DNA from 2 places in the Paenibacillus sp. NRS-1781 genome. Region 2 is predicted to be linked to the other one. Evidence: a T-box and tRNA genes for the amino acid it is inferred to sense, from the RefSeq annotation. Region 2 holds a T-box; the other holds one or more tRNA genes.

Region 1 (4,717 bases), on a different contig from region 2:
AAGGTCAACTATCCGCAAATCAGTAATAGCCAGTTGAATGCCGAAGCTCAGCAGGCGATTAACGGTGTGCTTAAAAAACATGCGGAAGAAATGCTGGCGGCAGGCAAAAAGCAAGTGGCTGAGGGAGGCGCTACAGCGCAAAGGCCGTATGAGTTTGGCAATGATTTTGCAATTGCCTATAACAAGGGTGGTATTTTAAGTGTAATTATGCAGGATTATTCGTATACAGGTGGTGCGCATGGCATGGCCGCCCGTAAAGGGTATACGTTCTCGCTGTCCGATGGCAAACAGCTTCAATTGCCTGACGTGCTGAAAGCTAGCCCAAATTATAAAAAGTTCCTCAATAGTGACCTGAAGAAAAAAATGGATGCACTTCAGGCTGACGCAGGAGGTTTCGGCGGATTTAAGGAGCTTGCAGCTAATCCGAATTTTTATGTAACCAATAGTGGGTTGACGCTTGTTTTTGATCTATACGAATATACACCATATGCGTATGGTATTCCTGAGTTCACCTACACGTTTAGCCAACTGTTACCTCAAGGTGGTAAGCCTTTCGTGAAACAGAATCCATAGTACAAATGGATAATAGTTGGAATATCTGTACACAAAAGAATAGTAAACGAAAAAAGCTGCCTATCGGATGCGAACATCCAGGGCAGCTTTTTTCGTTACTAGCTATTCAGAGGCCATAAGTCGTTCTCTTACACACCTTCTGGAGAGGAGCTAGTAAGCACTTTATCAATAATACCGTATTCCTTGGCATCATCAGCGGACATGAAATAATCACGGTCTGTGTCTTTTTCAATGCGCTCCAGTGGTTGGCCTGTGCGATCTGCGAGAATGCGGTTCAATTTGTCACGCATTTTCAGAATGCGGCGGGCGCGGATTTCGATATCCGTTGCCTGACCTTGTGCACCACCCAATGGTTGGTGAATCATGATTTCACTGTTTGGCAAAGCAAAACGTTTGCCCTTGGCACCGGCGTTCAACAAGAAAGCACCCATGGAAGCCGCCATACCTACACAAATCGTAGACACGTCAGGTTTAATGTATTGCATTGTATCGAATATGGCCATACCGGCTGTAATGGAACCGCCAGGGCTGTTAACATACAAGTGAATGTCTTTTTCAGGATCTTCGGCAGCCAAAAACAGCATTTGCGCAATAATAGAGTTGGCTACAGCGTCATTGACGTCCGAGCCCAACAAAATAATGCGATCCTTCAACAGTCTGGAATAAATGTCATAGGCGCGTTCGCCGCGGTTACTTTGTTCTACTACCATAGGAACATAGCTCACGTCAAAAAACCTCCCTTTAATATCGTTAATGGATTTGGTGGACATGCCGATTACACGTCCCTATTTATAAACTGTTACCGTATTAACCACATGATAAACAATTTCAAACAAAAAGTCAAAGAAAGTCAAACTATTAGTCAAAAAAAAGAGCCCTCTGCGCTCTTATTGGTTAAAACAGTATATAGAAGCATTTAAACATTCATATAAAATGGCGCGCCCGCGAGGAATCGAACCTCGATCTCAGGCTCCGGAGGCCTACGTCATATCCGTTGGACCACGGGCGCACAGCTAATTGGAAACAAAGATGATTATATGATATACGGCATTGAATTGCAAGCTTTTATTACGTGCGCATATTCACATAAAAAGTTGAGAAATATAGGTTCAGATAGACTTGCATGTGGAGCAAATATTGGGTAAGATATACGTGGGACTTAAAAAGTTAACCCGGGACGTTTTAAGACCAGTTAGTGATATAGCATTTAAGGGAAAGAACTTAGAAGTGTGCGGGAGTGGAAAGCATGCGAAAGATATTAGAAATACAGAAGCAGCTTCTGCCCGACCTCATGGATATTTTGAAAAAAAGGTACACAATCCTGCATCAGATTATGCTGTCCGATGTTATTGGACGCAGAACGCTGGCGGCTTCACTGAACATGACCGAGCGCGTGTTGCGCGCCGAAACCGATCTTCTTAAAGCCCAAGGGCTGATTGAGATTGAGAGTGTGGGCATGAAGGTGAGCAAAGCAGGACTGGATCTGCTGGAACAGCTGGAGCCGATTGCGAACAACTTGTTCGGTCTGTCCCAATTGGAGGATCAGATTCGTCTAGCCTATGGCTTGAGGAAGGTGGTTGTCGTTCCAGGGGATTCGGATGCTTCTCCTTTAACGAAGCAGGAGCTGGGCCGTGCTGGGGCAAAAGCGCTGCTGAGTGTTATGGACGACGAGGATGTGGTCGCCGTAACAGGTGGCACGACGATTGCCGACGTGGCGGACCAACTGACACTACCTGCTAATGGCCCACTTAAGGGCGGATGGTTCGTACCAGCACGTGGGGGTTTGGGAGAAAGCATGGAAATGCAGGCGAACACAATTGCTTCCACCATGGCTCGTAAGGTTGGCTCACAATACCGTCTGCTCCATGTACCGGATTTGCTCAGCAATCATGCTTACAACTCCCTGCTTGAAGATACGAATATTCAGGATATTTTAAGCCTGATTCGCGAGAGTCGGATCATCATTCACGGGATAGGCAACGCTATAGCAATGGCACGTAGACGCAAGCTCGACCCTGAAACCTTTGCCCAGATTAGCAGTGAGGGCGCGGTTGCCGAATCGTTTGGCTATTATTTTAACGAAGACGGCGTCGTTGTTCACAGAATGCTGACGCTTGGACTCCGTTTGGAGGATATCAGGCGTACCGAGACGGTTCTAGGCGTAGCTGGAGGTAAGAGCAAGGCGGCTGCTATTCATGCAGTGCTGCGTTTCGGGCAGGAAGATATTCTTGTCACCGACGAAGGCGCTGCTGCTGAAATTGTAAGCTATTATTTGAATGGTTGAACGGATTTATGAATTGTGTTGTCTTGACGGGCTTTCGGGTCTGTCTTGAATATATAAACTAAACGAACTTTGGGAGGAACTCACTCATGACAGTTAAAGTTGGTATTAACGGTTTCGGACGTATTGGACGCCTTGCTTTCCGCCGGATTCAAAACGTGGAAGGTATTGAAGTAGTAGCAATCAATGATTTGACAGATTCCAAAATGCTGGCACATCTGTTGAAATATGATACAACACAAGGTACTTTCCAAGGAGAAGTAGAAGTACACGATGGCTTCTTCAAAGTTAACGGTAAAGAAGTTAAGGTTTTGGCTAACCGCAACCCTGAAGAACTGCCTTGGGGAGACCTGGGTGTAGATATCGTTCTGGAATGTACAGGTTTCTTCACAACTAAAGAAGCTGCTGAGAAACATTTGAAAGGCGGCGCTAAAAAAGTTGTCATCTCCGCTCCAGCTACTGGCGACATGAAAACTGTCGTTTACAACGTAAACCATGAAATTCTGGACGGTACTGAAACTGTAATCTCCGGTGCTTCTTGCACAACAAACTGCTTGGCTCCTATGGCTAAAACTTTGCAAGACAAATTTGGTATCGTTGAAGGCCTGATGACTACAATTCATGCTTACACTGGCGACCAAAACACGTTGGATGCTCCACATGCTAAAGGCGACTTCCGTCGTGCTCGCGCTGCAGCTGAAAACATCATTCCTAACACAACTGGTGCTGCTAAAGCCATCGGTCTGGTAATTCCTGAACTGAAAGGTAAACTGGATGGCGCGGCTCAACGTGTACCAGTAGCAACTGGCTCCCTGACTGAGCTGGTAACTGTTCTGGAGAAAAACGTAACTGTTGAAGAAATCAACGCTGCGATGAAAGAAGCTTCCGATCCTGAAACTTACGGCTACACTGAAGACGAGATCGTTTCTTCCGACATCAAAGGTATCACTTTCGGTTCTTTGTTTGATGCAACTCAAACTAAAGTCCTGACTGTTGGCGACAAACAACTGGTGAAAACTGTAGCTTGGTATGACAATGAAATGTCCTACACTGCACAATTGATCCGTACGTTGGAATACTTCGCTAAATTGGCTAAATAAGAACAGTCTTATCGCGCAACATCATAGAGCGGAAACAGGTTATTGTTTCCGCTCTTTATATATCAAAATGTGCCTTAAATTCCTGTTTCGTAAAATTAAAAGGGTGCGGAGGAATATGGAGATGAACAAAAAGAGCGTACGTGATATAGAACTGAATGGAAAACGGGTGTTTGTTCGTGTAGATTTTAACGTTCCGGTTGAGGACGGTAAAATTACGGATGACAAGCGTATTCGTGAAACCTTGCCAACGATTAACTACCTGATTGAAAAAGGTGCAAAAGTTATTTTGGCGAGTCACTTTGGACGTCCAAAAGGTCAGGTTGTTGAATCTATGCGTCTGACTCCTGCTGGCGTGCGTTTGTCTGAACTGCTCAAAAAGCCTGTTGTTAAAGTGGATGATGCAGTTGGTGAGGCTGTTAAAGCGAAAGTGGCTGAACTGCAAAACGGCGATGTGCTGTTGCTTGAAAATGTACGTTTCTATCCAGGAGAAGAGAAAAATGATCCTGAACTGGCAAAGCAATTTGCTGAGCTGGCTGACATTTTCGTGAATGATGCATTTGGTGCAGCGCACCGTGCTCATGCTTCTACAGAAGGTATCGCGCATCTTCTTCCGGCTGTTTCCGGCTTGCTGATGGAGAAAGAATTGTCTGTAATCGGTAAAGCTCTTTCAAACCCGGATCGTCCTTTTACAGCCATTATCGGCGGCTCCAAAGTAAAAGACAAAATCGACGTGATTGACAACCTGCTGAACATTGCAGATAAC
Region 2 (4,717 bases):
TAAGAAGAAAGGGAGAGCTGTCGCCGATTATATTTCTTTTCCAGACGAAGACCGTCCGCGCAATGGAAAGCGGCTGAAACTCTTTAACCCGTTGCATCCGTATATGAAGAAGTATGTGGAAAATTACGAGGCAGTTCCGATGCTGGAGCCTATTTTCGTAAATGGGCAGAAAGTGTATGAACTTCCCGGGCTGGATGAAATTCGCGCATACCATACTTCCCAGCTGCAACTGTTTTGGCCGGAATATTTGCGGAAAATGAACCCGGAAATTTACCGTGTAAATCTCAGTGAAAAGGTATGGGGGCTGAAACAAAAGCTGATCGACAGCTATATGCAGCCAGAAGTGGAAGAAAAGGAATAGTTTTAAGAGGCACCCTGCAAATAATGGGGTGCCTCTTTGTGTTTCAGAGCATAAGAGGAAAATCTGTGTGTTATTTGTAAATTTCCCTCATGACATGCCGCAGCTCAGGTATAATAATGCGCTCCATCGCCAAACGGACGGCTCCACGTGAGCCTGGCATAGAAAACACGGCTGTCCGGTCGACAGTGCCAGCTACAGCACGACTCAATATCGCTGCAGAACCAATATCCTCGGCAAAGCTTAAATAACGGATGATTTCCCCAAATCCGGGCAGTTCCTTATCCAGCAGAGAGGATACGGCTTCATACGTTGTATCACGCGGGGAAATACCGGTGCCGCCTGTCAGAAGAACAGCCTCAATGTCATCGCGTTCCGCTGCTTCGGATACCAGTTGCCGGATGCCATCATAGTCGTCTTTGACGATAACATATCGGGCCACCTGATAGCCGTTCGTTTCCAACAGATCCACCAGTAGACGTCCTCCGGTATCTGTTTCCACGGTGCGGGTGTCGGAGACGGTTACAACCATGCAGCTAACCTGCTGTGGGGCCTCCCGTCGATGCTCCTCTACAGAAGATATATTCATTTGCAATGCTCACTCCTCGATCTATGGTTAGACATACTCTTTTTACAATAGAGGAATGATTGTCGGTGTGCAAGTCAGGAGCAGGCATTAGGGAGTTGTGTGATTTATCCCCTTGCACGGATGGGATGGAATATAGTACACTTCCTTACATAAGCCGGGATTTTTTGTTTGGTCAAGTTGAAAGCGTGAACAACGGTTGATTAATCTCAATTGTCGACGGGTAATAATACAGCAGGGTCAACAACAGGGAGGTAATGTATTATGAAACATTCATACCAACAATGCGTGGATGCTTGCCTGGAATGTATGAACGCTTGCAACGTCTGTTACGTGGCGAGCTTGAAGGAATATGATTTGGCTATGCTGCGCGAGTGTATTCGAGTGAGCCGGGAATGTGCAGAAATATGCGGGTTTGCTGCTCAAATGTTGGAACGCGGAACGGAATTTGCCGAGCAAATTTGTGAGCTGTGTGCCAAAGCCTGTGAAGTATGTGCTGCTGAATGCGGTAAGCACGCTCATGAGCATTGCAAGCAATGTGCAGCAGCCTGCCGCCGTTGTGTTCAGGCATGCCGCCAAATGGTGGCTGTGTAATTACATATAATCGAGCCAGCGCCTGAACAGAAAATAAAACATTGCTTTCTACAGGATAGGTTTGTATAATGATGGGAATTAACGTCTTGGAACGGGAGAGTAGCAGGGGAGCCATATCATTACAGCGAGCCGGAAAAGGTGGAAGCCGGTATGAGGCCCAACGTGAAGCGCACCCGGGAGACGGTTGTTCCAACACGGAGTTCCGTTAGTAGTTCAGCCCGGCAGACACCGTTATTTGTCATTGGAGTGAAATCGGCGATTATGCATAGTTCATTGCACAATCCGATTTACGAAGAGTGGTACCGCGGGGATATTGAAGTTCTCGTCTCTTGAATAATTCAAGAGGCGGGAGCTTTTTTTGTTAGATTCTAATGAAAAAAAGGAGAGAAAGCCATGCTGTTATCGATCGCTACTCAGGCTATTTCTGCCCATACGGGCTTGGAGGAAAAGGAGATTTCCTCTTTATTGGAGGTACCGCCACAACCGGAATGGGGGGATGTAGCGTTTCCCTGTTTTTTGCTGGCTAAAAAGTTTAGGAAGGCTCCGCAGCAAATTGCGTTGGAACTGGCGGAGGCCATAACCCGTAAGGAAGGACTGACTGCTTCGGCATCAGGAGCCTATGTCAATATAACACTGGGGCGTTCCATTCATATTCCACTGATGCTGGCTGAATTGAGCAAACCCGAATTTTTCAAGCCAGATCTCGGACACGGACAGCGGGTAGTGATTGATATGTCTTCGCCCAATATTGCCAAACCGTTTGGTATCGGCCATCTTCGTTCTACTGTCATCGGTGCTGCACTGTACCGCATTCTCGGGGAAACGGGGTATGTTCCAGTTAGTGTGAATCATTTGGGGGATTGGGGAACACAGTTTGGTAAGCAAATTGCGGCTTATAAAAGATGGGGAAATGAGGGGCAGCTACAGCAAGATCCGATTGGAGAGTCACTTAAGCTGTATGTGCGTTTTCATGAGGAAGCCGAGCATGACCCGTCTTTGGAGGACGAAGGTCGAGAATGGTTCCGTCGTCTGGAGCATGGAGATACTGAGGCTCAGCGGCTATGGGAGTTTTTTGTTGAAGTCAGCCTGCGAGAATTTGATCGCATGTACCAGCGTCTGAACATTACATTCGACCATGTACTGGGAGAGAGCTTTTACAATAATAAAATGCAGGCGGTTGTTGAACAATTAAAGACGAAAGGTTTGCTGGAAGAAAGTGACGGTGCGCTTGTGGTGCGTCTGGAGGATGAAGGGCTGCCGCCTTGTCTGATTTTGAAAAAGGATGGGACTACCATCTATCCGACACGTGACTTGGCTACGGCGATCTACCGTCATGAGGTGATGAAAGCTGATCGGTTGCTGTACGTGGTAGGTGGAGAGCAGCAGTTGCATTTCCGGCAGGTGTTTGAGGTGCTAAAGCGTGCAGGGGAGACGTGGGCGGAGCAGTGTGAGCACGTACCGTTTGGTCTGATGCGTTTTGCAGGTAAAAAAATGTCCACAAGACGCGGCAAGGTCGTGAAGCTGGAGGAGGTGCTGGATGAAGCGGTGGCCCGCGCTCTAACTATCATCACTCAGAAGAATCCCGATTTACAGGATCAACAGGAAATAGCCGAGGACGTCGGCATCGGGGCGATCATTTTTGGTGACTTAAAAAATAACCGCCTGAACGAAGTGGATTTCTCACTGGAGGATGCATTAACCTTTGAAGGTGAGACAGGGCCTTATGTACAATACACATATGCACGTATACGCAGTCTTTTGGAAAAAGCGCATGCTGGTGCTGGAACGGTGGTTGGTTCTGGTATCGACGTTCCTACAAGGGACGGTCATGCACCTGATCCAACCTATGCACTGGCTGAAATGCTGGGGGATGCAGGCTGGGCTCTGCTTAAGCAACTGGTTCGTTATCAGGGACAACTGGTACGTGCGGCTCGACAACTGGAACCTTCGGTTATCGCGAGGTTTGCGCTGGATACGGCGCAGGCGTTCAACCGCTTTTACGCCAAGGAACGGATTGTCGATGGTGGGGCGTGGCGCATTCAGTTGGCTGAACAAACTGCTGATATTTTGGCACATACGCTGCATCTTCTTGGCCTGAAAGCACCCTGTCGGATGTAGCCCAATATACCCTTTTACAATCAATTTCTGAGTATCTGAAACATTTGTTGATAGTATTGCGTCGATAAGTATAGAAGAAACATAGTAAATATGGAGGTGCATCTCATGAAAAAAAAAAAAAGCGTGACAGCAGCTTTGCTGGTGATCTGTTCGTTGGCAGTGGCTACGTCAGCTTCGGCATTTCGTGATATAAAAGGAACAGAGCAGCAGAAGATTGTAAGTTCGCTTCAGAACAAAGGTATTATTCAGGGCATCACGAAGGATAAGTTTGCGCCTGATCAATCACTTACGTATGCACAAGGGGTGCATATGGTCGTTAATGCGATGGATCTTCAGGTTATGCCGGATTTCACGACGGGTTCATTCGCAAATATTCCGTCTTCGGCATGGTATGCCAAGTCTTACCGGATTGCGGCTCAACACCAAATTCCGTTATCACCGGATATTGATCCAAGCACTCAGATGACAAGAGAACAATTCGCGAATATACTGTACAAAGCGGTTAGTGCAACCGGAGAATATCCAACAGTACGCATGTACATTAATGTGGCGGATGGCAAGAAGCTGGACCAAGATTCAAGCGAAGCGGTTCAGTTCCTGCTGTTGACCAAAATTGCTAAATTAGATGAAAAGAGCAACTTTAATCCGGAACGTAAAGTAACCCGAATGGAGGCAGCAGAGATGGTCTATCATGCATCCGAATTTGTGCAAAATCATAAACCGATTGAATCCACTCCAGAAAATCCGGCTGAGCCTTCAGATCCGGGCCAGCAAAATGGGATTAGTATGAGTGTAGAGAAGGTGAATGACCAGCAGAACAAGGTAACATTAACCCGTTTGCAGGCACCCAATCCCGGTTACGGCATTGAAGTGGATCATATCGACTACGTAGATGACGCCAATGCAGTAATTTACTATAAATTTACAAGTCCAAAGCCGGGGGAAATGAATATCCAGGTCATTACGGATACCCATACAAGTACACTGGTGGACAGCAAGTATAAAGTTACGATTAAGGCGGTAGAGGGAACTGTGTTTCCTCCTACAGGATCAGGCACCTC

The links. The T-box of region 2 lies ahead of argS (arginine--tRNA ligase). A T-box ahead of a tRNA ligase gene usually reads a tRNA of that ligase, here a tRNA-Arg.
Region 1: it has a tRNA-Arg gene. The T-box ahead of argS (arginine--tRNA ligase) is inferred to sense a tRNA for this amino acid. The anticodon was not compared.

Annotation. Positions count from the first base shown of each region.
Region 1 covers NZ_JBITPI010000022.1:28,395-33,111, reverse strand. The annotation lists gene ACIFO6_RS08365 (PdaC/SigV domain-containing protein) at 1-573, shown strand, start outside; gene clpP (ATP-dependent Clp endopeptidase proteolytic subunit ClpP) at 702-1,298, opposite strand; tRNA gene ACIFO6_RS08355 (tRNA-Arg) at 1,508-1,582, opposite strand; gene ACIFO6_RS08350 (sugar-binding transcriptional regulator) at 1,820-2,857, shown strand; gene gap (type I glyceraldehyde-3-phosphate dehydrogenase) at 2,944-3,954, shown strand; gene ACIFO6_RS08340 (phosphoglycerate kinase) at 4,076-4,717, shown strand, end outside.
Region 2 covers NZ_JBITPI010000082.1:17,074-21,790, forward strand. The annotation lists gene ACIFO6_RS23410 (nicotinate phosphoribosyltransferase) at 1-361, shown strand, start outside; gene ACIFO6_RS23415 (MogA/MoaB family molybdenum cofactor biosynthesis protein) at 432-947, opposite strand; gene ACIFO6_RS23420 (four-helix bundle copper-binding protein) at 1,209-1,538, shown strand; T-box leader at 1,617-1,871, shown strand; gene argS (arginine--tRNA ligase) at 1,932-3,656, shown strand; gene ACIFO6_RS23430 (S-layer homology domain-containing protein) at 3,762-4,717, shown strand, end outside.